Regions from separate parts of the Salinicoccus sp. CNSTN-B1 genome, predicted to be linked through region 2. Evidence: riboswitches for the same ligand, from Rfam matches in the RefSeq annotation. Region 2 holds a riboswitch; the other holds the start of a gene.
What was found. Region 2 has a riboswitch for lysine ahead of ACYF68_RS12265 (Na+/H+ antiporter NhaC family protein). Riboswitches for the same ligand answer to the same signal wherever they lie in the genome.
Positions count from the first base shown of each region.

Region 1 (10,821 bases), 840 kb from region 2:
AATGCACAGAAATTGGATGGTATGGCGAGTAATATCAGTACATATTTCAACAGCGAATCCAGTTTCCTCACAAGTGAACTGATTCAAAAAGAGGAAGCATTTCTTGAAGTAGTGAAGTCAGAAGCACCGCAATTCCTCCACTTCATAGATGAACTACTCAAAAATAAACCATACCAATTGGATCCGAAAGTCGAAAAAGCGCTTGCAAGCTACTCACCGGTTTTCGACGGGCCCTACAGCTTATATCTTAAAACTAAATTGTTGGATATCGATTTCGGTACTTTCAGTGCCAACGGAAAGGAATATCCCCTCTCCTACTTGTCTTTCGAGGGAGAATTGGAAGGCCATGAAGATGTCGAGGTGAGACGCAATGCATTCAGAGCATTCAGTGATACACTCTCAAAATACCAACATACTGCTGCCGGCACTTACGATTTGCAGCTAAAGCAGGAAAAAACGACATCTGATCTTAGAGGGTTCGATTCTGTTATAGATTACCTGCTCCATGAGCAGGATGTGGATCAATCCCTCTACCATCGTCAAATTGATATGATAATGAGTGATCTTGCCCCTCATATGCGACGCTATGCAAGACTGTTGAAGCGCGTCCATGGGCTTGATGAAATGAAATATGAGGATTTGAAGGTTTCACTCGACCCGGCATCAGAGCCTGAAATAAGTGTCGAAGATTCTAGGCAGTATATCAATGATGCTCTCAAAGTCATGGGTGATGATTACCTCAACATGGTGAACCGTGCCTATGATGAGCGCTGGATAGATTTTGTCAAGAACAAAGGGAAGTCTACAGGTGCCTTCTGCGCCAGTCCGTACGGTTCCCATCCATTCATACTTATATCCTGGACTTCCCTCATGACTGAGGTGTTTGTACTCGCCCATGAACTGGGGCACGCTGGACACTTCCATAATGCCAATCGTGAGCAGAATATCTTCGACGCGCGCAGTTCGATGTATTTTGTGGAGGCGCCGAGCACAATGAATGAAATGCTGATGGCGAATCATCTTCTGCAGAACTCCGAAGATCCCAAGTTCAAACGCTGGGTCATCAGTTCAATTATATCCAGAACCTATTACCATAACTGCGTGACGCATCTGCTTGAAGCTGCCTATCAGCGTGAAGTCTACAAAAAAGTTGATGTCAAAGAGAATATTTCCGCAGGTGACCTCAACACCCTAAAGCGCAATGTCATTGAAGAATTCTGGGGGGATGATGTAAGCATCACTGAAGGTGCCGAACTGACATGGATGAGGCAACCCCACTATTATATGGGATTATATCCATACACCTATTCAGCTGGTCTGACGATTGCGACTGCCATGAGCAAGCGTGTACTCAATGAGGGACAGCCTGCTGTAGATGATTGGTTGAAGGTTCTGAAGGCGGGTGGTACAAAGACCCCTGTCGAATTGGCCAAGATGGCAGGAGTCGATATCACGACTGATCAGCCTCTCCGCGATACCATCGATTATATAGGAGAACTGGTCGATGAGTTGGAGCAGTTGACCGACCAGATAGAAGGATAGAAAATGAGCAGGAAAACCCGGTAATCATATGATTACCGGGTTTCCTTCATTTCAGTCTCTTTTTCAGTCTGGACGATTTTACCTTCCTTCATCAAACGGCCAAGTGCTCTTTTGAAGGCGCCTTTTGACATATTCAAAGCTTCTTTTATATCTTCAGGTGCACTCTTATCATTAAGCGGCATGCGTCCGCCATTGCGCTCGATGTAATCCAGTATCTTTTCGCTGTCTGCATCCATCTTCTTATATGCCTGCTGGATGAAAGAACCGTTCAATTCCCCTTTATCGTTGATGCCGATCACCCTGAACTTCTTCAACTCACCCAGGCGTGGTTCTTCTTCACGTTCACTCTCATGGATAAAGACTTTGTGTCCTTCATTCGTCAAAAGGAACGATCCTATCCTAAGCAGACGGTAAGGACGCCCTTCCATCCATTTATTCCTGTAGTCTGCGAATGCCGACTGGTCAAGTGGCGTGAAGCGCTCGGCGGCTTCCTGTTCAGTGATCAGACGTCCGAATAATTGGTTGTCGCTCTCAGCCCTCAACTTCAGATAAAGCTGGTCCCCTTCCTTAGGCCAGACTGACTTCACTTTAGGGAGGTCAACCCAAGGCACAAGAATTTCGCGCGGGGCCCCGACATCGACGAACGCTCCCTCCCGTGTCACTTCAACCACTTCTGCATAACCGTATTTATCAACGGTTGCGGTTGGCACTATAGGAGCAGCAAACAGTTCACCACTTCTATTCGGATAGATGAATGCGCTGATTTCTTCCCCTATCTCATAATCCCGTGCCGAGGCGGAGGCATTCATTCTGATATAGACTGCGTCTTCTCCTTTAAGGTGATATGTGGAACCTTCTCTCTTAATGATTTTCAAAAATTGCACTGTACCTGATATCTGATTCATGAATGATCTCCTTCATTTGTGTTCTATATTTTTTATTATTGTGGTCATATCTTGATTGATGACCAGGTCGGCCATAAAATCGAAAGGCGTCTCTTCTCTGTTGATGATGACAAGATGGTGACCTTTGAAGTAATGGAGCAGATATGCTGCCGGGTTCACAACCAGTGACGACCCCAACACAATCAGTGTATCCGCTTTTGATATCTTGTTTTGGGCAGACTGCAGGACACGCTCGTCCAGCATCTCTCCATATAATACTATGTCAGGCCGCAATATCCCGCCACATTCACACGTCATTACATCATTTTGCAATAAGGCATCCTTAGTATAATCCTGATTGCATGAAATGCAGTAGAAACGATTGAGCGAACCATGCAATTCATCTACATTATTGCTGCCGGCCTCGGTATGGAGACCATCAATATTCTGGGTCACAGTCCCAAGGGAACGCCCTGCAGTCTCCATTTCCGCAATGAAGCGATGGACAATGTTTGGGTGCTTATCGCTGGTCAGCAGGCGTTTCCTGTAAAACTGCACAAAGCGCTCAGGTTCTTCATCGAGATGGTCGCGGCTTAAAAGATATTCAGGCGAATTCCCCGACTGCCTGATTTCATCGAACAATCCACCCATACTCCTGAAATCTGGTATGCCACTTTCAACTGAAACTCCAGCACCAGTAAAAAAGACGATATCGTGACTGGTATCGATAATGCTTTGAAACCGGCGTATATCGTTCTCCATGGGTACTCATCCTCCTAGAATTATATTTCAATGGTACCATAAATGTGGTATCATCGCTTAAGAATATACTAAAGGAGAATGCCTATGCTACAGGTAACAGACGTAAGTCTCAGGTTTGGTGACCGCAAACTATTCGAAGACGTAAATATAAAATTCACACCAGGAAATTGCTATGGTCTCATTGGGGCGAATGGCGCCGGCAAATCAACATTCCTGAAGATCCTCTCAGGAGAAATAGAAGCTCAGACTGGTCATGTGAGCCTGGGGAAAGACGAGCGTCTCGCTGTATTGAAACAGGACCATTTCGGTTATGAAGATCAGCGTGTATTAGATGTCGTCATGATGGGACACTCGAAACTTTGGGAGATAATGAATGAAAAGAACGAAATCTACATGAAACCGGACTTTTCTGATGAAGATGGCATACGTGCAGCTGAGCTTGAAGGTGAATATGGTGAGATGGGCGGATGGACAGCTGAAGCTGATGCTGAAAGCCTGCTACATGGACTGGGTATAAAATCTGACTTGGTCGATAAGAATATGTCCGAGCTCGAAAACAATCAGAAAGTGAAGGTCCTGCTGGCCCAAAGCCTGTTCGGCGACCCGGATGTCCTACTTCTCGATGAGCCGACCAACGGCCTCGATATAGAAGCGATCCAGTGGCTTGAGGAGTTCCTCATCAATTTCGATAATACTGTTATCGTGGTTTCCCACGACCGTCGATTCCTTAATAATGTATGTACCCATATTGCGGATCTTGACTTTGGTAAGATCGAGCTTTATGTGGGCAACTATAATTTCTGGTACCAGTCCAGTCAACTCGCCCAGCAAATGGCACAGGACCAGAATAAGAAAAAGAAGAGAAAATCAAAGAATTGAAAGATTTCGTTGCACGTTTCAGTGCCAACGCCTCCAAGTCCAAGCAGGCGACAAGCCGTAAGAAGACCTTGGAAAAAATCGAATTGGATGACATCAAGCCATCATCAAGAAAATATCCATTCGTCAAGTTTACACCAGAACGTGAAATCGGCAATGACCTCCTCTACATTAAAGGGCTTAGCCACAGCATCGATGGCGTCAAGGTGTTGGATGACGTCAACCTGACGCTCGACCCTTATGATAAAGCGGTTTTAATCGGTTCATCCGAAATTGCCCGTACTACTTTCCTCCGCATATTGGCTGGTGAAATCACACCTGATGAAGGAGAAGTGAGATGGGGCGTTACAACAAGTCAAAGCTATATGCCAAAAGACAATTCAGCTTATTTTGAAGGCGTGAATACAAACTTGGTGGACTGGTTGCGTCAATATGCACCTCCAGAGGAGCAGACAGAAACTTTCCTCCGTGGATTTTTGGGCCGTATGCTTTTCAGTGGTGAAGAAGCTAAGAAGAAAGCCGATGTCCTTTCAGGGGAGAAAAAGTTCGTGCCATGCTCTCTAAGATGATGTTATCGAAAGCCAACGTGGTCCTTCTTGACGAACCGACAAACCACTTGGATCTTGAAAGCATTACAGCTGTGAATGATGGATTGAAAGATTTCAAAGGTTCTATTATATTTACTTCACATGACTTCGAATTCATTAATACCATCACCAATAAAGTGATTGACCTGCAGGACAAAGGTGCAATCGTCAAAGAATCAAGCTATGAGGAATACTTGAAAGATAAAGGTCTCATAAAATCTTAATTGAGAGATAATTTTAAAAAATACAAAAAAACAGTTTACTTATATGGGCTGTCTATGTATAATCATATCTACAAATCAAATATGTTTGGATGAGGCGCATCAATCATGAGTAGCCACTTGTTGAAGTCTGCGAACTTTAAGCTGGTGAAAGGGTGCGATGCCGAAATAGTATACTGTTGCAGCAGTCTGCTATTGGATCCGGAGGTTAAGAGCTACGGGTCTGTCATTATTTTTTAATAATGGAGTGCATCACTTGTATATGGATAAGACAAGTCTGGCATTCTGCCAGACTTGTTTTTATTATTTCTGGTGTGTGCTCCCAGTGACAGGAGGACATATGGACGCTAAAGTTTTGAAGTTCGGTGGTTCATCAGTTGGTGGTTTCGATAAGATCAGAAGCGTAGCAGAACAATTGCAGGAAAGGGTACAATCTGGAGAAAAACTGATAGTGGTGGTAAGTGCCATGGGAAGCACGACGGATGAGTTGTTGACAAACATCAACACCCTCTCCTCTACTCCAAAAGAAGATCACGTCGCGCTTCTTTTGACGACGGGCGAGCAGCAGACCATCTCCTACCTGTCGATCATCCTTGAAAATCTAGGGGTGCGCACTAAAGCGATGACTGGCTATCAGGCAGGAATAAAGACGTTTGGCGGCCATATGAAGAGCCGGATTGCGAGCATCGATCAGGAGGCCATAGAATCTAGCCTGGCATTATATGATGTTGTTGTAATAGCAGGATTCCAAGGCATTAACGGCGATGGAGAAATAACAACGCTGGGACGCGGGGGTTCGGACACTACAGCAGTCGCCTTGGCTGCACGATGCAATATACCTTGTGAGATATATACGGATGTAGAGGGCCTCTATGCAACAGACCCCCGACTCTACAGTGCAGCAGGCAGAATCTATGAAATCAACTACGATGAGATGATGGAGATGAGTGCACTTGGTGCAGGCGTTCTTGAAACACGCTGCATAGAGATTGCCAAAAACCATTCCATCCCCCTCTATCTGGGGCAGACATCATCAGAAAAGAAAGGAACATGGATTATGCAGGAGACAGAGATCATTGAACGTAAGGCGGTGACAGGCATCGCCCTAGACAGCAGCATGATGCATGTCACCCTATACGAGCCGCAGCAGGACTCTACGCTTATATTCGATCTGTTCAATCAATTTGATAGTCATGAAGTCAATATCGATATGATATCGCAAGTCATCAACAGTGGAGGCTTTCAACTTTCATTTACGGTAAAGGGGACTGATTCCCTCCAGCTTCATGAAATACTTGAGTCGATTGAAGAGATGCATGGGGAAATCGTGACGGAGGTCAGAACGGATCGGGCTAAAGTTTCAATCATCGGTTCGGGCATGCGGGATATGACAGGTGTTGCTTCCAAGGCATTTATCGCATTGCATCAATCGGGTATACCTTTTTATCAGACGACCACTTCGGAAATCAGCATTTCCTATGTGATCGACAAGAAGAACGAGACTCAGGCAGTCGAAGTGCTCGCCGAAAAATTCAATATATAATTTTGGAGGTTTTTAGATGGTTAAGGTTGCAATTGTGGGGGCGACAGGCGTCGTTGGAGATAAGATGATTGAAATGTTCGAGAGGTATGAAATAGAACCGGAAGAACTCATGTTGTTCTCTTCTCCGCGTTCCGCAGGTAGACAAATCGAAGTCCATAATAAGTTGTACACAGTCCAAGCATTGACTGAGGAATCAGCGGATGAAAAATTTGATTATGTCATTATGAGTGCAGGAGGGACGACAAGTGAGCATTATGCGCCAGTGTTTGAAGAGAATGGCGCCATCATAATAGACAACTCCAGCCATTGGCGGATGTGTGAGGACGTTGATCTTATAGTGCCGGAAATCAATTCGCCTAAACTGAAGCGCAGGATAATAGCAAACCCGAACTGTTCCACAATCCAGTCCGTGGTTGTGCTCGCCCCGTTGAAGGAAAAGTTCGGTTTAAGCAGAGTCGACTACACCACCTATCAGGCAGTGTCCGGTTCCGGAAGTGGTGGTCTGCGTGATTTGGAAGAAGGTGCAAAAGGTGCGTCCCCAACCACTTATCCCCACCCGATCCATGATAATGTCCTCCCCATATCGACGTCTTTATGGAAGATGGCTATACAAAGGAAGAACATAAGATGATTTCAGAAACACGTAAGATATTAGGCCAGCCTGAACTTCCTGTAACTGCTACATGTGTGAGGGTCCCTGTTTCAAACAGCCACAGCGTCCAGATTAACGTCACACTTGAGGCTCAGGCGACTGTCGAAGATATCAGGGAAGCGTTCAAAGGATTGCCCTACATCAGCATAATTGATGATCCGAGCAGCAACCAGTACCCTACTCCGCTGGCAAGCACCGGCAAATCGCAAGTGTTCGTCGGCAGGATACGTAAAGATGAATCGTTGGATAATACATTCCATATATGGTGTACAGCAGACAACCTTCTAAAGGGAGCCGCGCAGAACTCGGTACAGATTTTAAAAATGATGATGGAAATGGAGCGTGGATGATATGGATAGTCGTTTGATTTTTGAAGGAGTCGGAGTTGCGATTACAACCCCATTCAGCAGTGATGAGATAGATCTTGAGGCATTTTCCGATCATATAGAATACTTGATCAAGAATAACGCCCAAGCGATCATAGTAAACGGTACTACGGGGGAATCCCCGACCCTATCCATGAAAGAGGCCAAGCTGCTGATTGAAGCGGCAGTGACCAAGGTGGCTGGTAGAATCCCCGTCATTGCAGGCACAGGGACAAACGCGACACAATCCACCGTGGAAATGTCCAAATTCGCAGAAAACGCAGGGGCGGACGGTATCATGTTGATCACCCCCTACTACAATAAGACGAATCAGAAGGGACTCTACCAACATTTTATCAAGGTAGCAGATTCTACTCGCCTTCCGGTGGTCCTCTACAATGTGCCGTCCCGTACTGCCATGACCATTGAAGCAGAGACGGTTTACGCACTCAGTAAGCATCCCAACATCATCGCCCTGAAGGACGCAACCGGCAACTTGGAATATACAAAGCAGCTACTCGAGTTGACTGGGACGAAAACTTTAGTCTCTACAGCGGTAATGATGACAACATGCATCAATTTTGTTCGATTGGCGGCAAAGGTCTGATTTCAGTGGTAGGAAATGTCATCCCGGGTGAAATGCAGGATATATACGAATCGATTAAAGAGCACAAGCCGGACTCTGAGGCGAAGTTTCAACAGCTGATGCCTTTAATCGAAGCAGCACAGATGGATGTCAACCCGATGCCGATCAAGGCGATGACAAGCGCTCTCGGTTTTGGATTGAATGAATTCAGGTTGCCCCTGGTCCCTTTGGAAGGCGCAGCACTGGAGCGTGCATTACGGACGTTGAAGAACTATAAGGAGGGCATCGTCCTATGAGGATACTGCTGGTCGGCTACGGCACCATGAACAAAATTACGGCACGTCTGGCAGAAGAAGAAGGGCATGAAGTGGCCGGGTCATAGTAAATGGCGATAACCACTCCCCCTACCCCAGTTTTCAAAATATAGATGACGCCCAAGCAGACGTGGCGATTGATTTTTCCCACCCCGCTCTAATATTACGCCTCCTGGAAAATGAAGTGACCACTCCCCTTGTGGTGGCGACTACCGGAGAAAAGGAAGCAATCATTTCAAAACTGAAAGATAAAAGCCGTGAAGCACCAATATTCTTCAGTGCAAATATGAGCTACGGAGTCCATGTCATGAACACCCTTCTGGAAAAGGCACTCGGACTGCTGGAGGAATTCGATCTGGAGATGGTTGAGCGGCATCACAATAAAAAAGTAGATGCCCCAAGCGGTACGCTTGTCAAACTTCTCGATACCGCCCTCGACCATCGTTGTGGCAGTTATCCCGTATATGACCGGTCGAACACTAACGAAAAAAGGAGCAGTGATGAGATTGGCGTGAGCGCCATCCGTGGTGGTTCGATCGTCGGCACACATGATGTCATCTTTGCGAAAGATGATGAAGTGATAGAAATCACCCATCAGGCACAGTCCAAAGAAATATTTTCAAATGGGGCTCTAAAAGCAGCGGCAGAATTGGTACATCGTCCAAAAGGATTCTACGACTATAACAACCTATTCGAGGAGAGATAAAATGAGGAATTTTTCAGCAGAGGAAATCATACAATATATAAGCGATGCGCATAAAACGACACCTGTAAAAGTATATGTAAATGGTCATTTCGAAGGTGTGGAATTCCCGATTCGTTCAAAGTGTTCGGAAGTGATGCCTCAAAAACGATATTCACTGACCTTGCAGATTGGAAAGTGTTTGAGGAAACGCATTCAGACAGCATCAATGACATTGAAATTGAGATGGATAGAAGGAATTCAGCCATTCCTTTGAAGGACTTGTCCGAAACGAATGCACGTATCGAACCTGGCGCCTTCATTCGTGAAAATGCTGTAATTGAAGATGGTGCAGTAGTGATGATGGGTGCCACCATAAATATAGGTGCCGTTGTGGGTGAAGGCACCATGATCGATATGAATGCTACTCTGGGAGGCCGTGCCTACACAGGCAGAAATGTACATGTAGGCGCAGGCGCCGTACTTGCAGGTGTCATAGAACCACCGAGCGCATCGCCCGTCGTCATAGAGGATGAAGTCCTGATTGGTGCCAACGCGGTCATATTAGAAGGTGTCAGGGTTGGGAAAGGTGCGATCGTGGCAGCCGGTGCGATCGTCACTGATGATGTTCCCGAAGGTGCAGTTGTGGCCGGCACGCCTGCTAAAGTCATTAAACAGGCAGAAGATGTGGAGGGTTCAAAAAGGGAAATCGTCTCAGCTCTGAGGAAACTCAATGACTGAATTGGAAGCAGTCAGGTCATATAGGCGTAAGCTCCATCAATTCCCGGAACTATCCCTTGAAGAACACAGGACGACTGAATATATAACTGCGTTTTTGAACAGCTTGGATATCACGTTCGAACAGCCACTTAAGACAGGGGTGGTCGCCTATGTAAGGGGAATTCGGATCGGACATTCGCGTTTAGGGCGGATATAGATGGTCTCCCCATCCAGGAAGAGAATGATGTTGATTACCGCAGCAGGAACGATGGGAGGATGCATGCGTGTGGTCATGACGGCCACACTGCTGCCATGATGCTTTTTATCGAACGCTGTAAAACCTTATCGGATAAAGGCAGCTTGAAGCATAATGTAATCTGTATCTTCCAACCTTCTGAGGAGACTGGAGCAGGAGCCAGACAATTGCTTGATGTGTGGCACCCAGGAGACGTTGAGGCGATATTTGGGATTCATATGATGCCTGAGGAAGACGAAGGGACGGTGGTGGTCCGGGATGAGGAAATCACAGCCAGTGCGACTGAATTCCGTTTTTATATAAAAGGTTCTTCTGCCCATGTCGCTGCAAAGCATGAGGGTGTATCGGCCATTGAAACACTCCTCAGCATCTCCAGCCAGCTCACCCAACTTCAGCATTTCCATCTGAATGGACTCAATCGGAACATCATCCATATCGGGAATCTGAAAGCAGGCGAAGCAATCAATACTGTGGCTTCAACAGGCTATCTTGAAGGGACGATAAGAACCTACGAAGCAGAAGATCTTGAAAATATTAAATTACGCATGAAGAAATTGGCTAATTCTGCACGCGATCTTTTTGGCGCAGAAGTGGAAGTAATTTTCAATGAAGGGTATCCACCAGTCATCAATTCAAACAAATTACGCCCGCAAGTCGAAGGCGCATTATCTCTATTGGATTTAAATGTCGTCGATAATGAAAAACCATATTTGTTTGGCGAAGATTTCAGTTTCTACAGAGCGTTGGCACCCTGCTACTTTGTGTTCTTCGGCTGTCGAAACAAGGATAGAGGGTTTACAAATAGTCTCCATACTTCTCTTTTTGACTTCG
Region 1 is NZ_JBTWMN010000004.1:1,236,742-1,247,562, forward strand. It holds gene pepF (oligoendopeptidase F) at 1-1,542, shown strand, start outside; gene ACYF68_RS07310 (CvfB family protein) at 1,575-2,447, opposite strand; gene ACYF68_RS07315 (NAD-dependent protein deacylase) at 2,460-3,188, opposite strand; partial or broken gene ACYF68_RS07320 (ABC-F family ATP-binding cassette domain-containing protein) at 3,273-4,875, shown strand; lysine riboswitch at 4,957-5,133, shown strand; gene ACYF68_RS07325 (aspartate kinase) at 5,213-6,415, shown strand; partial or broken gene ACYF68_RS07330 (aspartate-semialdehyde dehydrogenase) at 6,432-7,417, shown strand; partial or broken gene dapA (4-hydroxy-tetrahydrodipicolinate synthase) at 7,419-8,314, shown strand; partial or broken gene dapB (4-hydroxy-tetrahydrodipicolinate reductase) at 8,311-9,038, shown strand; partial or broken gene dapD (2,3,4,5-tetrahydropyridine-2,6-dicarboxylate N-acetyltransferase) at 9,040-9,755, shown strand; partial or broken gene ACYF68_RS07350 (M20 metallopeptidase family protein) at 9,748-10,821, shown strand, end outside.
Region 1: it holds a riboswitch for lysine, as region 2 does, so the genes downstream of both, ACYF68_RS07325 (aspartate kinase) here and ACYF68_RS12265 (Na+/H+ antiporter NhaC family protein) in region 2, are expected to answer to the same signal.

Region 2 (10,821 bases):
CCCTAATTTCGGGCCGAGCAGCAGCCCCCCGAGCAGGACCATTGGAACTTGGAAAGTCAGGGGCACCGGCCCCAGTGGGATGCGGATTTGGGCACCGATTGCGATGAGTGACGCGAAGACTGCGACATAGACAAGATGTTTTGTAGACATGATTCCCTCCTCTTCTTTCTGAATATGATACCACTTCCGCCGAACAATTGTCACCCTTTAATTTAAATTGGTTGACGATATGCCCAAAATAAAAAGCCCACAGGCTTTTTATCTTACTGGAGTGATCGGTTTACCGCCGTTCAGCACTTCCATGATATTGTTGACGCATAGGTTCATCATGTTGTTCCTCGTGTCTACTGAAGCGCTGCCGATGTGGGGCAGGAGTGTCATGTTCGGAATGTCTGTAAATGGATGGGCGTCACTGATCGGCTCATTTTCGAATACGTCCAATGCTGCGCCTTTGATATCACCATTTCGGACAGCCTGCGCCAAGTCTTCCTCCACTACATGCGCGCCCCGGCCGATATTGATGAAGAAGGCGCTACGCTTCATCTTATCGAAGGCCTCTTTATCGAAACGATGTTTTGTTTCTTCGGTGAGCGGTGCTGCACATAGGATGAAATCGGATTCTGCCATAAGTTCTTCAAAAGAAACCAGCTCAGCCCCCAATTCGTCGGCTGCTTCCGAACGGCTGCGGTTATGGTAGATGATCTTGGTACGGAAGCCACTCAGACGGCGTGCAAAAGCAGCACCGATCGAGCCCATCCCGAATATGCCAACCGTTTTGCCGAAGACATCTGTGCCTGCCATATGATAAGGGCTCCATCCCGACCACTCCCCCGCCATCAGCTCGCGGTTCGCCTCCAGCACGCGCCGTGCCGAGGTCAACATCAACGTGAAGGCAAGCTCTGCCGTCGTCTCGGTCAATACATCAGGGGTATTGGTGATGATTACACCGTGGGACTTTGCAGCTTCGAGATCGATGTTGTCATAGCCGACCGCCAAGTTTGCGACGACCTTCAAATTCTGTGCGCCGCCAAGCATTTCTTCATCGACTTTATCGCTCAGCATGGTCATGACACCATGGGCATCCTTCGTCTCCTCCAAAAACTTCTGTCGCGGCATCGGTGTGTTGTCCTCGTCCCACACGACCACTTCAAAGTCCTTTTTCAGCTTGTCGACCATAGCCGGATTGATCCTTCTTGTAATGACAATCTTCTTCATCTATTCAACACTCCATTCCCTGAGATTTTCAATCATGAAGGTCGGTTGTAGAGACTGTTGCCTGACCTGTTCGCTCGAAGTCACCCCCGTGTTCACGTGAAGCGTGTCCACACCGCCTTCTAGTCCTGTCTTGATGTCTGTATCATAATTGTCTCCAACGAGCAGCACACGCTCCTTTGGAAGCCCCAGTGCTTTTATCGCCGCTTCCAGTATAATTCCTGATGGTTTGCCCACAGTGACCGGTTCTACGTCCGTCGCACTGGTGAGTGCAGCGGCCAAAGCGCCATTCCCGGGCACAAGACCTCTTTCCGTTGGAAATTTGCGGTCGGGATTTGTGGATATGAATGTTGCGCCTGCGGCGATCAGCAGGGCGGCTTCCGATAACTTTTCGTAGTTGATGTCTATATCCAGGCCCATGACGACGTAATCGGCATGCTCATCTGCGGATTGGATGATTTTGAATCCAGCTGATTCCAGTGAATATTTAAGGCTATCTGAGCCAACAACATAAACCGCAGCACCCGAGTGGGCCGCACTCAGATAATCGACAGTCGCCATGGTTGACGTGTATAGCGTCCGGGGGTGAATATCAAACCCCATGTCAATCAGCTTCTGGGCAGCCTCTTCCTGTGTCTTCGTCGCATTATTGGTCAAAAACACATAAGGGATCGAGGCTTTGTTGAGCCTGTCTACAAAATCGATTGCACCTTCTATGACCGTTCCACCGTTATACATGGTGCCATCCAGGTCAATGAGATAGCCTTCATACGTCATTGTCATCCCCCTTGAATGCTGTAACAGCCTGTCCTTCGTTTTCAAAGAAGTTCAGGACATTCTGCTTAAAATCACTGTATGCGGATAGATTGCTGGCGAAATCCCGTTTCATCTGGTCATGGTTGAGCCGCGTATAGTTGCGTGTCAGCTCGCTTCGCCATTCGAACGTAGCACGGAAACGTTCGTTATCTTCTTTGGGGATCACGCCTTCGTTTTCCATTATATCCATGACATCCTGGTAACTGCCTGGGTCCCTCAATATAAAAGCGTCAATGATCATATTACCGACATCGACCGACGCTTCGATCAGCATATGGCACGTGCGTTCCAACGCCAACCCCTCTACTTTCTCGAATGTTCCAGTCAATTCCTCTACGTACAGGAGACGTTCGTTCAGTATATCCTTATCTACAAAATACATGTTCCAAGCCACTTCCAATCACGATAATTTTGTAACACCCTTATTAATATGATAGCATAATCCCAATAACTTTAACTGGAGGATACCCCTTTGATCGACTTCTTTCTTTATGATGATGTAGAAGATACCCAGACGCGATATGTCAGTTTCGTCGGTGAGCATGGCCGTTATGACCTGGCCATTATCCAGACAGGCCGCTATTTCGGCAAAAGTCTTGTACTGAATACCCAAAGCAGCCGGTTTGGAATAATCGGCAGCGATGACCTCGAGGAACCGGGATATATCGCCCATATCCTCGACTATGATGACGATCAGGCGGCTGAAGTCGAGTCTTTCCTGTCGGAAGTCATCGTCTAGATCCCTGCATTGCCTAAAAAAGCCTGCTTATCCCCTAAGGGAAGCAGGCTTTCTTGTTGTCCGTCTCATTCCTCAGGCGTCAGGTGGCCTGCCAATGTCTTTTTATCCGTGTCATTTTCTTCAGGGTCTGCGGGCTCAACATCATTTCCCTGTTGCCCTTCCGCCACCTGTTCCTTCAGTTCGGACTTCGGTACTTTGCGGAGCACGAAGTAGGCGCAGCCGAAGTTGCAGTATTCACTGATGTAGTCTTCAATGGCACTGAATTTCTTATCAGGCTCAACTTTCTTTTTACTGTCCCGATAAAAGCCGGTCAACCTCAACTTCTCATAGCCGATATCCCCTACTATATAGTCGTATTTGTTCAGGACCTCGCTGTATTTCCCTTCGAATTGAGCCTCATCGAATGCTTCGCGGTAATCTTCTATAAGTTCAAAATGCATATGATCGATTGTAATCATTTGAATCACCCTTCAATACTTCATCACTTTCGGCTTGCCTCGGCCCCCCTGGTCATCCATATGATAAACGGAGCGCACCACTTGTCCTGCCTGACAATACTTGCACGCTTTTCAGAGAGCCGTGCATCCCCCTTATAATTCAGGCATTAAACTCATATTATCATATTAAGCGGGACTTCATGTGATGCTTTAGGACATTTTACCAGATTGATGGAATCCCCGCCTTCAGCCTGAAGGCGGGGATTTTATGCGTTAGACTTCAGAGCCTCTTTCTTCTATTGGTGAATTGGTCAACTTCGATACGGCAACGACCAGTATCAACAGTACTGCAATGACTCCAAGTGACAGCAGTAGACTCGATGTGAATCCGAGCACCAGGTAACCCACTGTCGCAATCAATGCAGAACCGATTGCATATGGCAGCTGGGTGAGCACATGGACGATATGGTTGCACCCGGCACCGGTCGATGACAGTATGGTCGAATCGGATATCGGTGAACAGTGGTCCCCGAACACGGCACCCGCCAGTACAGCCGCGATGCTCGGCAGCAACAGTTCAGTTTCATTCAGGGAGATCATGATCTCACCGGTGATCGGGATCAGTATCCAAAAGAACCCCAGCTTGTACCGGTGGCCAATGCCATCAGACATGCCACAATGAAGACAACCGCCAGAAGTACACTGGTAGGCAGGTTGGAACTTTCAACCATGCCGCCAAGCAATTCCCCTGTACCGATCTGACCGATCAGATCCCCTATCATCCAAGCGAGTGTGAGGACCAGAATAGCCGGGAACATCGCCATGAAACCTGTTTTGATGCCCAGCCAAATTTCAGTTTTGCCGAAATGTTCATCTTTTCTTGTGTACCTGAAATAATAGAACAGGCTGAGCACAAGGCCGACGATCCCCCGAGGACGAGAGAGTGCGTCACCATCGTATTCTCGAATATGCTGAAGACATCAAATGACCCGCCTGCGATTACTCCTGTTATGAACATGAATATGATGACTGTCGCAGCAAGACCCAATATCGGTACGATGAGCGCCTTGGCTGACCCTTGCTCATAGACCGGCAAGTCTTCATCCGTCTCACCCGGCACTTCACGTGTACTCCCGAACAGCTCCCCATCCTGTATTGCACGGGTTTCATGCTTTCTCATCGCACCGATGTCGAACTTTATGAAGATGACGATGAACATCATCGCAATTGCCGTGATGACGTAGAAATTCATCGGAATCATATAGATGAATGCTTCAAATGGCGTGACACTGACCATCCCGGCAGCAGCTATCAGGGGCGCCACAAGTCCCATTATGCCTGCTCCCCAACTGGAGATCGGTGACACAACGGAAACGGGAGAGGCTGTCGTGTCGATGAAATAGGCCAATTTCGCACGTGAAACCTGATATTTATCAGTCAGCGGTTTGGCCACCTGCCCCACGATCAATGCACTAAAATAATCATCAATGAAGACGATGATCCCAAGGAGCGCTGTAGCAAATGTCGCCCCTCTTCTGGATTTCACCTTCGTCAATGCCCAGGCCGTGAAGGCTTTCGCACCACCGGACATGTTCATGAAGGCAGTCATGATGCCGAGGAGGCTTAAGAAGATAAGGATGAAGGCGTTCCACGTATTAATGCTGCCTCCGTCTATGAAAATAAGCAAGAAAGCTTCCCATATGACGCCTAAAGTGCCGGTCACATCAGCACCTGCCACGACAAGTGCTGATGTTATTATGCCTACCCCCAGACTGATGCCCACCTTACGTGTCAACAAGACCAGCAGCAATGTAAGTAACGGGGGAATCAGCGATATGTACTCCCAATTCAATATGCTCTGCATATTTTTAACCTCCAATTAAAAATGTGAATGTGATTTTTACGATGATAAAGAAAAAGACGCCACAGCAGCATTACAGAATCAGCCACTGTGACGTCCATCACAATTACGTAGCGCATCATCGTAATGATAGTACCCGGCCTATTGAGCCGGATCCCAGAATACCCCCTACCAGGCGGTTTCTTCGGCAACTTCCCCTTTCCCGGAACATCAAAGCATGTCTGCTCCTTTCCGGTACTATTGGTCGTTGCAACCTCTACTTTCGGTTATTAAGTTAGTACATGACATTATAGCACATACACATCATATTACAACTACAGTTTATCGGCATACATCTTTACGATGTCCCTCAGGAATTCAGGCATCTTATAGACTTTCTTGGAATAGCGGAATTGGGGAATATCCGGCCAAACGTATACATATCCAATGTTCCAAGCTTGTAGGACTTGCGGTCCTGTATTACTTCACCGTTGATGTAGTACTCCCGCTCAGATTGTACATATCCAATGTTGTCCATGACGAAGCAGCCGAATATATCCCCCTGAAGCCAAGCCCCCGCACTATTTCATCCTTGAATTCATTTTGGGCGGCCTGATTGAACACTTCCTTCAGCTCACGTCCAGTCAACTCGATCTGTACTGCATTAATGGCATGGGGCAGCACTTTATGCAGATCGTATTCGGTCAGATCACCGCCGGCAAAGGGCTTCGCGATCAACCCTGTATGCAGAAGGCCGACATCACTATCTGTGAATATCCGCAGCATTTCGGCGAGTCTGGAGATGAATCTTCCTGTCGAATAGAGCCGCCTCTCTATAGGCGCCACATCATGCTTGACGACTGTCGACAACAATTGGCGTCCCCTGTCATAATACTTATCTTCCGTCCCCGTCAGAAGATCAGTGCTATACAGACGAGCCCGCTTATCCACCAATTTGCCTCCTTCAAAATCGAGCGTAACTTCTCCGACGTAATCGCCGAACCGTCCGGCAGCTGCAAGCAGCGTATCGCCGACCCATTCCCCTTCTTCCAGGTGGTGGTGGGTGTGGGAACTCAATATCACATCGATTTCAGGGAACATCATTGCAAGGGATTCATCATCGTAACGGCCCAGATGGCTCATCATGATGATGCAGTCGACTTCAGTATTGATTTCCCGGATAGCGTGGAGGATCCAGTCGAACGCTTCGGACACTTCCCACCCGAGTGCCTTATAGAAGGGCGTAAATTCAACGGTTGCCGCGATGAAACCGAATTTTATACCTTTGATTTCCTTGATGACGTAAGGTTTGAAGTAAGGGTGGTCACTGTCTACTTCCCGCAAATTGGCACAGATGACATCGAAGGTAGCATCATCATAGAGCGACTTAAGCTCCTCTTTCTGCAAGGTGATGCCTTCGTTGTTGCCGATCGTCGCCACCTCGCATCCCGCTTCATTCAGCAACTCGACGTTGCCTTTGCCGAGTGTCGCTTCGGTATATGGATGGGCCCGATCGGTATGGTCCCCAAGATCGACGTAGACCATGTGGTCTTTATATTGTTGTTTTTTGTTGATCAGAAAGTCACTGATCTTTTTATAATTATATAAGTTGCTGTGTATATCATTAGTATGGAAAAGTTTCAATTCCATTGAATCACCTCTATAGGATGGTCTTTAGAATCATGTAGACACCAAGCAGCAGCAGTACTGTACGTAGGACGACGACCAGCGAGTCGGAGTTGAAGTGCCGATTCGCCATCACCCCGACTTTGGCGCCGATGAAGGCAGCAGGTACGATGAAGGCAGCATACCAGACATCGACGTTGCCCTGCAGTATATGGCCGAATGCAGCCGCACTTCCAGAGAAGAACACCATCATCATGCTGGTCCCGATTGCGATTGTTGCCGGCATACGGAAAACAAGAAGCATCAACGGCGTCATGAGGGCACCTCCACCGATACCGAAAAGGCCAGTGAAGAATCCTACTATGAAAGTTGAAATGATTGCGATATAAGCTGGGAAACCATAATGGTGCACATCCCCATATTATCCACATGTGGCTCCATGTAACGTTCATCCTGAAAAATTGAAATTGGCTTGATGCGGTCCCTGACGATAAGCAAGGTGCTCAAGAAGATGAGGAAAATGCCAAAATATAAGTTGAAGCTGTCCACTGTGAAGAAACGGCTCGCATAGGAGCCGATGAAGGCCCCCGGCATGATGCCGATCAGGAACAAGCCACCGTTTTTCTTATCCACCTGATTACTGCGTCCATAGGAGATCATCGCCGACAAGCCGATGACGATCAATATGATGCTCGAAGTACCAACGGCACTCTGTGGTGTTATCCGGTCAAGGATACCCATATTGATACCGAAGAAAATGAGCAGCGGCACTATGATGACGCCACCACCGATGCCTACAAGTGCACCAAGGGCAGAGGCCATCAGACCAATCATTATAAGGATGATATATTCCATAAGCATCACTCCTTCAAGGGCCCAAAGGGCAACCTTGGTCATTATCATGACATGCTTGCTCCAAATCAACTAGAACAGTTTCAGCTGCTTGGGGAGAGTCCTTCATAGCGTATTACCATCAGTGCCATGAACTGTTGGGCGTTTCCGGCAGCATGCCCGCCGGAGTTATTGTTGAAAATGATATGGATATCCCTCGTCTTGTGGCGCAGTATCTCTACCTGCCTTTTCAGCCACTCCAGTTCTGCACCGTTATAATTATAGAGGTAGCGTACATTGCGCCATTCCTTACTCGAACGGTCCTTCTGGGTCCACCCGTGTACATTACGGCCATGTAGGCGGATGAACGCTGTCTCATCCGTCACCCGGTTGACGAAGGGTATGCTGCCGATACCTGCCTGCGGTTCATCACAGATTGTATGGATGGTGTTATTGGCATGCAAGAATGCCAACGTATCCTCCTTGAATTGTTCCGTAAACCAGGATTGGTGCCTGAATTCGACAGCAGTTTTATAAGGGGCCAATTGTTCTTTGGCATACTTGACGTATTTAATGTTTCTGCTGGTGCAGTCAAACCATGGCGGGAACTGCAGCAGGACAAAGCTGAGCTTACCAGCCTGCTCCATCGGCCTCAGCATGTCACGAAAGGCTGCAAATACATCCTTTATGGAATCGTAATGGTCGCGGTAGTCACTGTGTCCCGTCATGTACTGGTGTGCTTTGACGATGAATTTGAAGCGTTCCGGGGTTTCATTGCACCACTTCTCAATTGTCGCATGACGTTGAATGGCATAATATGTAGCGTCAAGTTCAACAATCGGAAAATGGGAGGCATAAGCCGTTAATTTATCTTTTTTATTTGTCAGGTCGGCATATAGGCTATGATGGTCGCCCCACCCTGTCAAACCGATATAGATCATAAAAATCACCTTACCTCATTATACCATATCCCCCACGCATAATTATATTAGGCGCAAGGTGAAAAAATTCAATACTGACATTTATAATCACAGCAAATCATGTTATTATTTATTTATAATAATTATAAATAACAACGGTGCTTCACTAAGTTGACAAAGTCCAGTATCATAAAGTGAACTGGGAAACTGTTTTGGCACCCGACGATAGTAATGCAATGTCACCATATCTACCGGACGTGCGGTCCAGTCGTTTCTTCATGATAACGATCACAGTTCATCATTCTATAATACAAGGAGTACAATCCAATGAGCATAATAGAATTCAGCAATGTCAGCTATAAGGACATTCTGCATGACATCACCGGCCACTTCAAAGAAGGACGCATCACCACTTTCGTCGGCCCGAGCGGCGCCGGCAAGACGACGTGCCTGAAACATATAAACGGATTGTTGTCCCCTGACTCAGGAGAGATATTCTTCAGAGGGGAAAACATTCGTAACATGGATATGATAAAACTCAGGAAGAAGATAGGGATGGCTTTCCAGAAGCACACCGATGATAGGGGGCACAGTGTACGATAACATCAACCTCCCTAAAGCGATATTCAATGAATCCCTGGACAAAGCGTACGCTACTGAACTCCTTGATGGTGTCGACCTCGGCGATATTCCACTGGATCAGGACATCCGCTCCTTATCAGGTGGGGAGAAAAGCCGCATTTCGATTGCCCGTACATTGGTCAACCAGCCGGAAGTACTGCTTCTCGATGAAATCACTTCAAGCCTCGACTACCGTATGGTGAAAGAGGTCGAGCGCATGATCGTCAAACTTCAGCGGAAACATGATGTGACCGTCATATGGATCACCCATGATCTGGACCAGGCACGGCGTGTCAGTGACGATATGTGGTTCCTCCGTAAAGGTGAGCTCATCGAATTTGGCGATGCTTCATTCATCGATGAATCCAGCAATCCGCTGGTACAAAAATTTGTGGAGGGTGAGGAAATATGACATTCGCCCAGCTTTCGCTGTCCCTGGTCTTTATCGCAATTCCTCTAGTTCTTACGCTTTTCCTTAAACTTGGATTAGAGAAGGATATCATAATCGCCACCATCCGTTCGATCATCCAACTGCTGATCATCGGCTATATATTGACCTTCGTTTTTGAAAGCGGCAGTGTCATATTCATCATTCTGATGATCATGCTCATGATTGCGGCCGCAACCCAGAACGTCATCAAAAAAGGAGAAGGGATACCGGGCATCACCCTGATGATCGTCATCACACTCGTCCTGGTCGAACTGGTCACGATGGGAATCATGCTCGGCTTCGGCATCATCCCCTTTACTCCTGAAGAGGTCATTCCGATCAGCGGAATGGTCATCGGCAACTGTATGGTACTGTCCCTCCTATTTCTGAATAAATTTAAAGATGAGGTCGAACGCAGCGATGAGACGATCGAACTCATCCTTTCAATGGGCGGTAAACCTCAGACAGCTATAGACAAAAGTCTGAAATCCGCCATCCAGACAAGCATGATCCCCACCATCGAAGCCCAAAAGACCATGGGGCTCGTCCAATTGCCGGGCATGATGAGTGGACTCATAATCGGCGGTGCCGATCCGATAGAAGCGGTCATGTACCAGTTGCTGGTCCTGTTCCTGATATTGACTACAGCTTCCCTATCTTCCGTTATGGTGGGCTATATGTCCTATCCGAAGCTGTTCAACCAGAAGATGCAGTTTATAGGCCTCACATACGACTCAAAATAAACGTAAAAGGGCGCACCCGGCGGGTGTGCCCTTCTGTAGTCATACATTCTTTTCCAGCTCTGCCCTGATGCTGTCATATGTGGCATTCCAAAAATCAGCATCCGAAGTAAAGCGTTCTGTAAGCTTGGCGATGAGGCCATGGAAGGCTTTCTCATGTTCTGGGTCATCTTTATCCGGAAGTTGGCTTTTCATCTCTGACACTTCCTGTTCCACCGCTTCTGCCCGTGGCCCCCAATGCGTCACTTCCTGGCCATTTTCGTCGATGAAGATGAATATCGGAATCGAACGCGACTTTCCATTCGTCAAATATTGATCCATCAATTCAAGGTTCGAGTCCCTCAGTATCATTTTGACCGGCATATGACTCTTCTCGGCTAAATGAAGCAATATCGGTATGTTCATCATAGCATCTCCACACCAGTCTTCGGTGATGGCGATCACCCGTAGATTCTGTTTCTCCAATTCCAGGAAAAATGACGCGTCATCAGGTATTTCGAAGGCATCATATACCTTCTGCAGATTCTCTTTATGCTTCTGCATCTCTTCAATATAGGTTTCAGCTGCAATTGCCTGGCTGAACCATTGATCAAGTGCCATGTTTACCCC
Region 2 is NZ_JBTWMN010000004.1:2,081,258-2,092,078, forward strand. It holds gene ACYF68_RS12225 (biotin transporter BioY) at 1-150, opposite strand, end outside; gene ACYF68_RS12230 (2-hydroxyacid dehydrogenase) at 259-1,215, opposite strand; gene ACYF68_RS12235 (TIGR01457 family HAD-type hydrolase) at 1,216-1,989, opposite strand; gene ACYF68_RS12240 (DUF86 domain-containing protein) at 1,979-2,410, opposite strand; gene ACYF68_RS12245 (DUF3055 domain-containing protein) at 2,501-2,767, shown strand; gene ACYF68_RS12250 (YutD family protein) at 2,833-3,225, opposite strand; gene ACYF68_RS12255 (Na+/H+ antiporter NhaC family protein) at 3,478-3,876, opposite strand; gene ACYF68_RS12260 (Na+/H+ antiporter NhaC family protein) at 3,825-4,022, opposite strand; gene ACYF68_RS12265 (Na+/H+ antiporter NhaC family protein) at 3,983-5,068, opposite strand; lysine riboswitch at 5,169-5,332, opposite strand; gene ACYF68_RS12270 (bifunctional metallophosphatase/5'-nucleotidase) at 5,525-6,694, opposite strand; partial or broken gene ACYF68_RS12275 (sulfite exporter TauE/SafE family protein) at 6,705-7,531, opposite strand; partial or broken gene ACYF68_RS12280 (DUF72 domain-containing protein) at 7,595-8,442, opposite strand; gene ACYF68_RS12285 (ATP-binding cassette domain-containing protein) at 8,749-9,024, shown strand; gene ACYF68_RS12290 (ABC transporter ATP-binding protein) at 8,999-9,454, shown strand; gene ACYF68_RS12295 (ABC transporter permease) at 9,451-10,215, shown strand; gene ACYF68_RS12300 (thioredoxin family protein) at 10,255-10,812, opposite strand.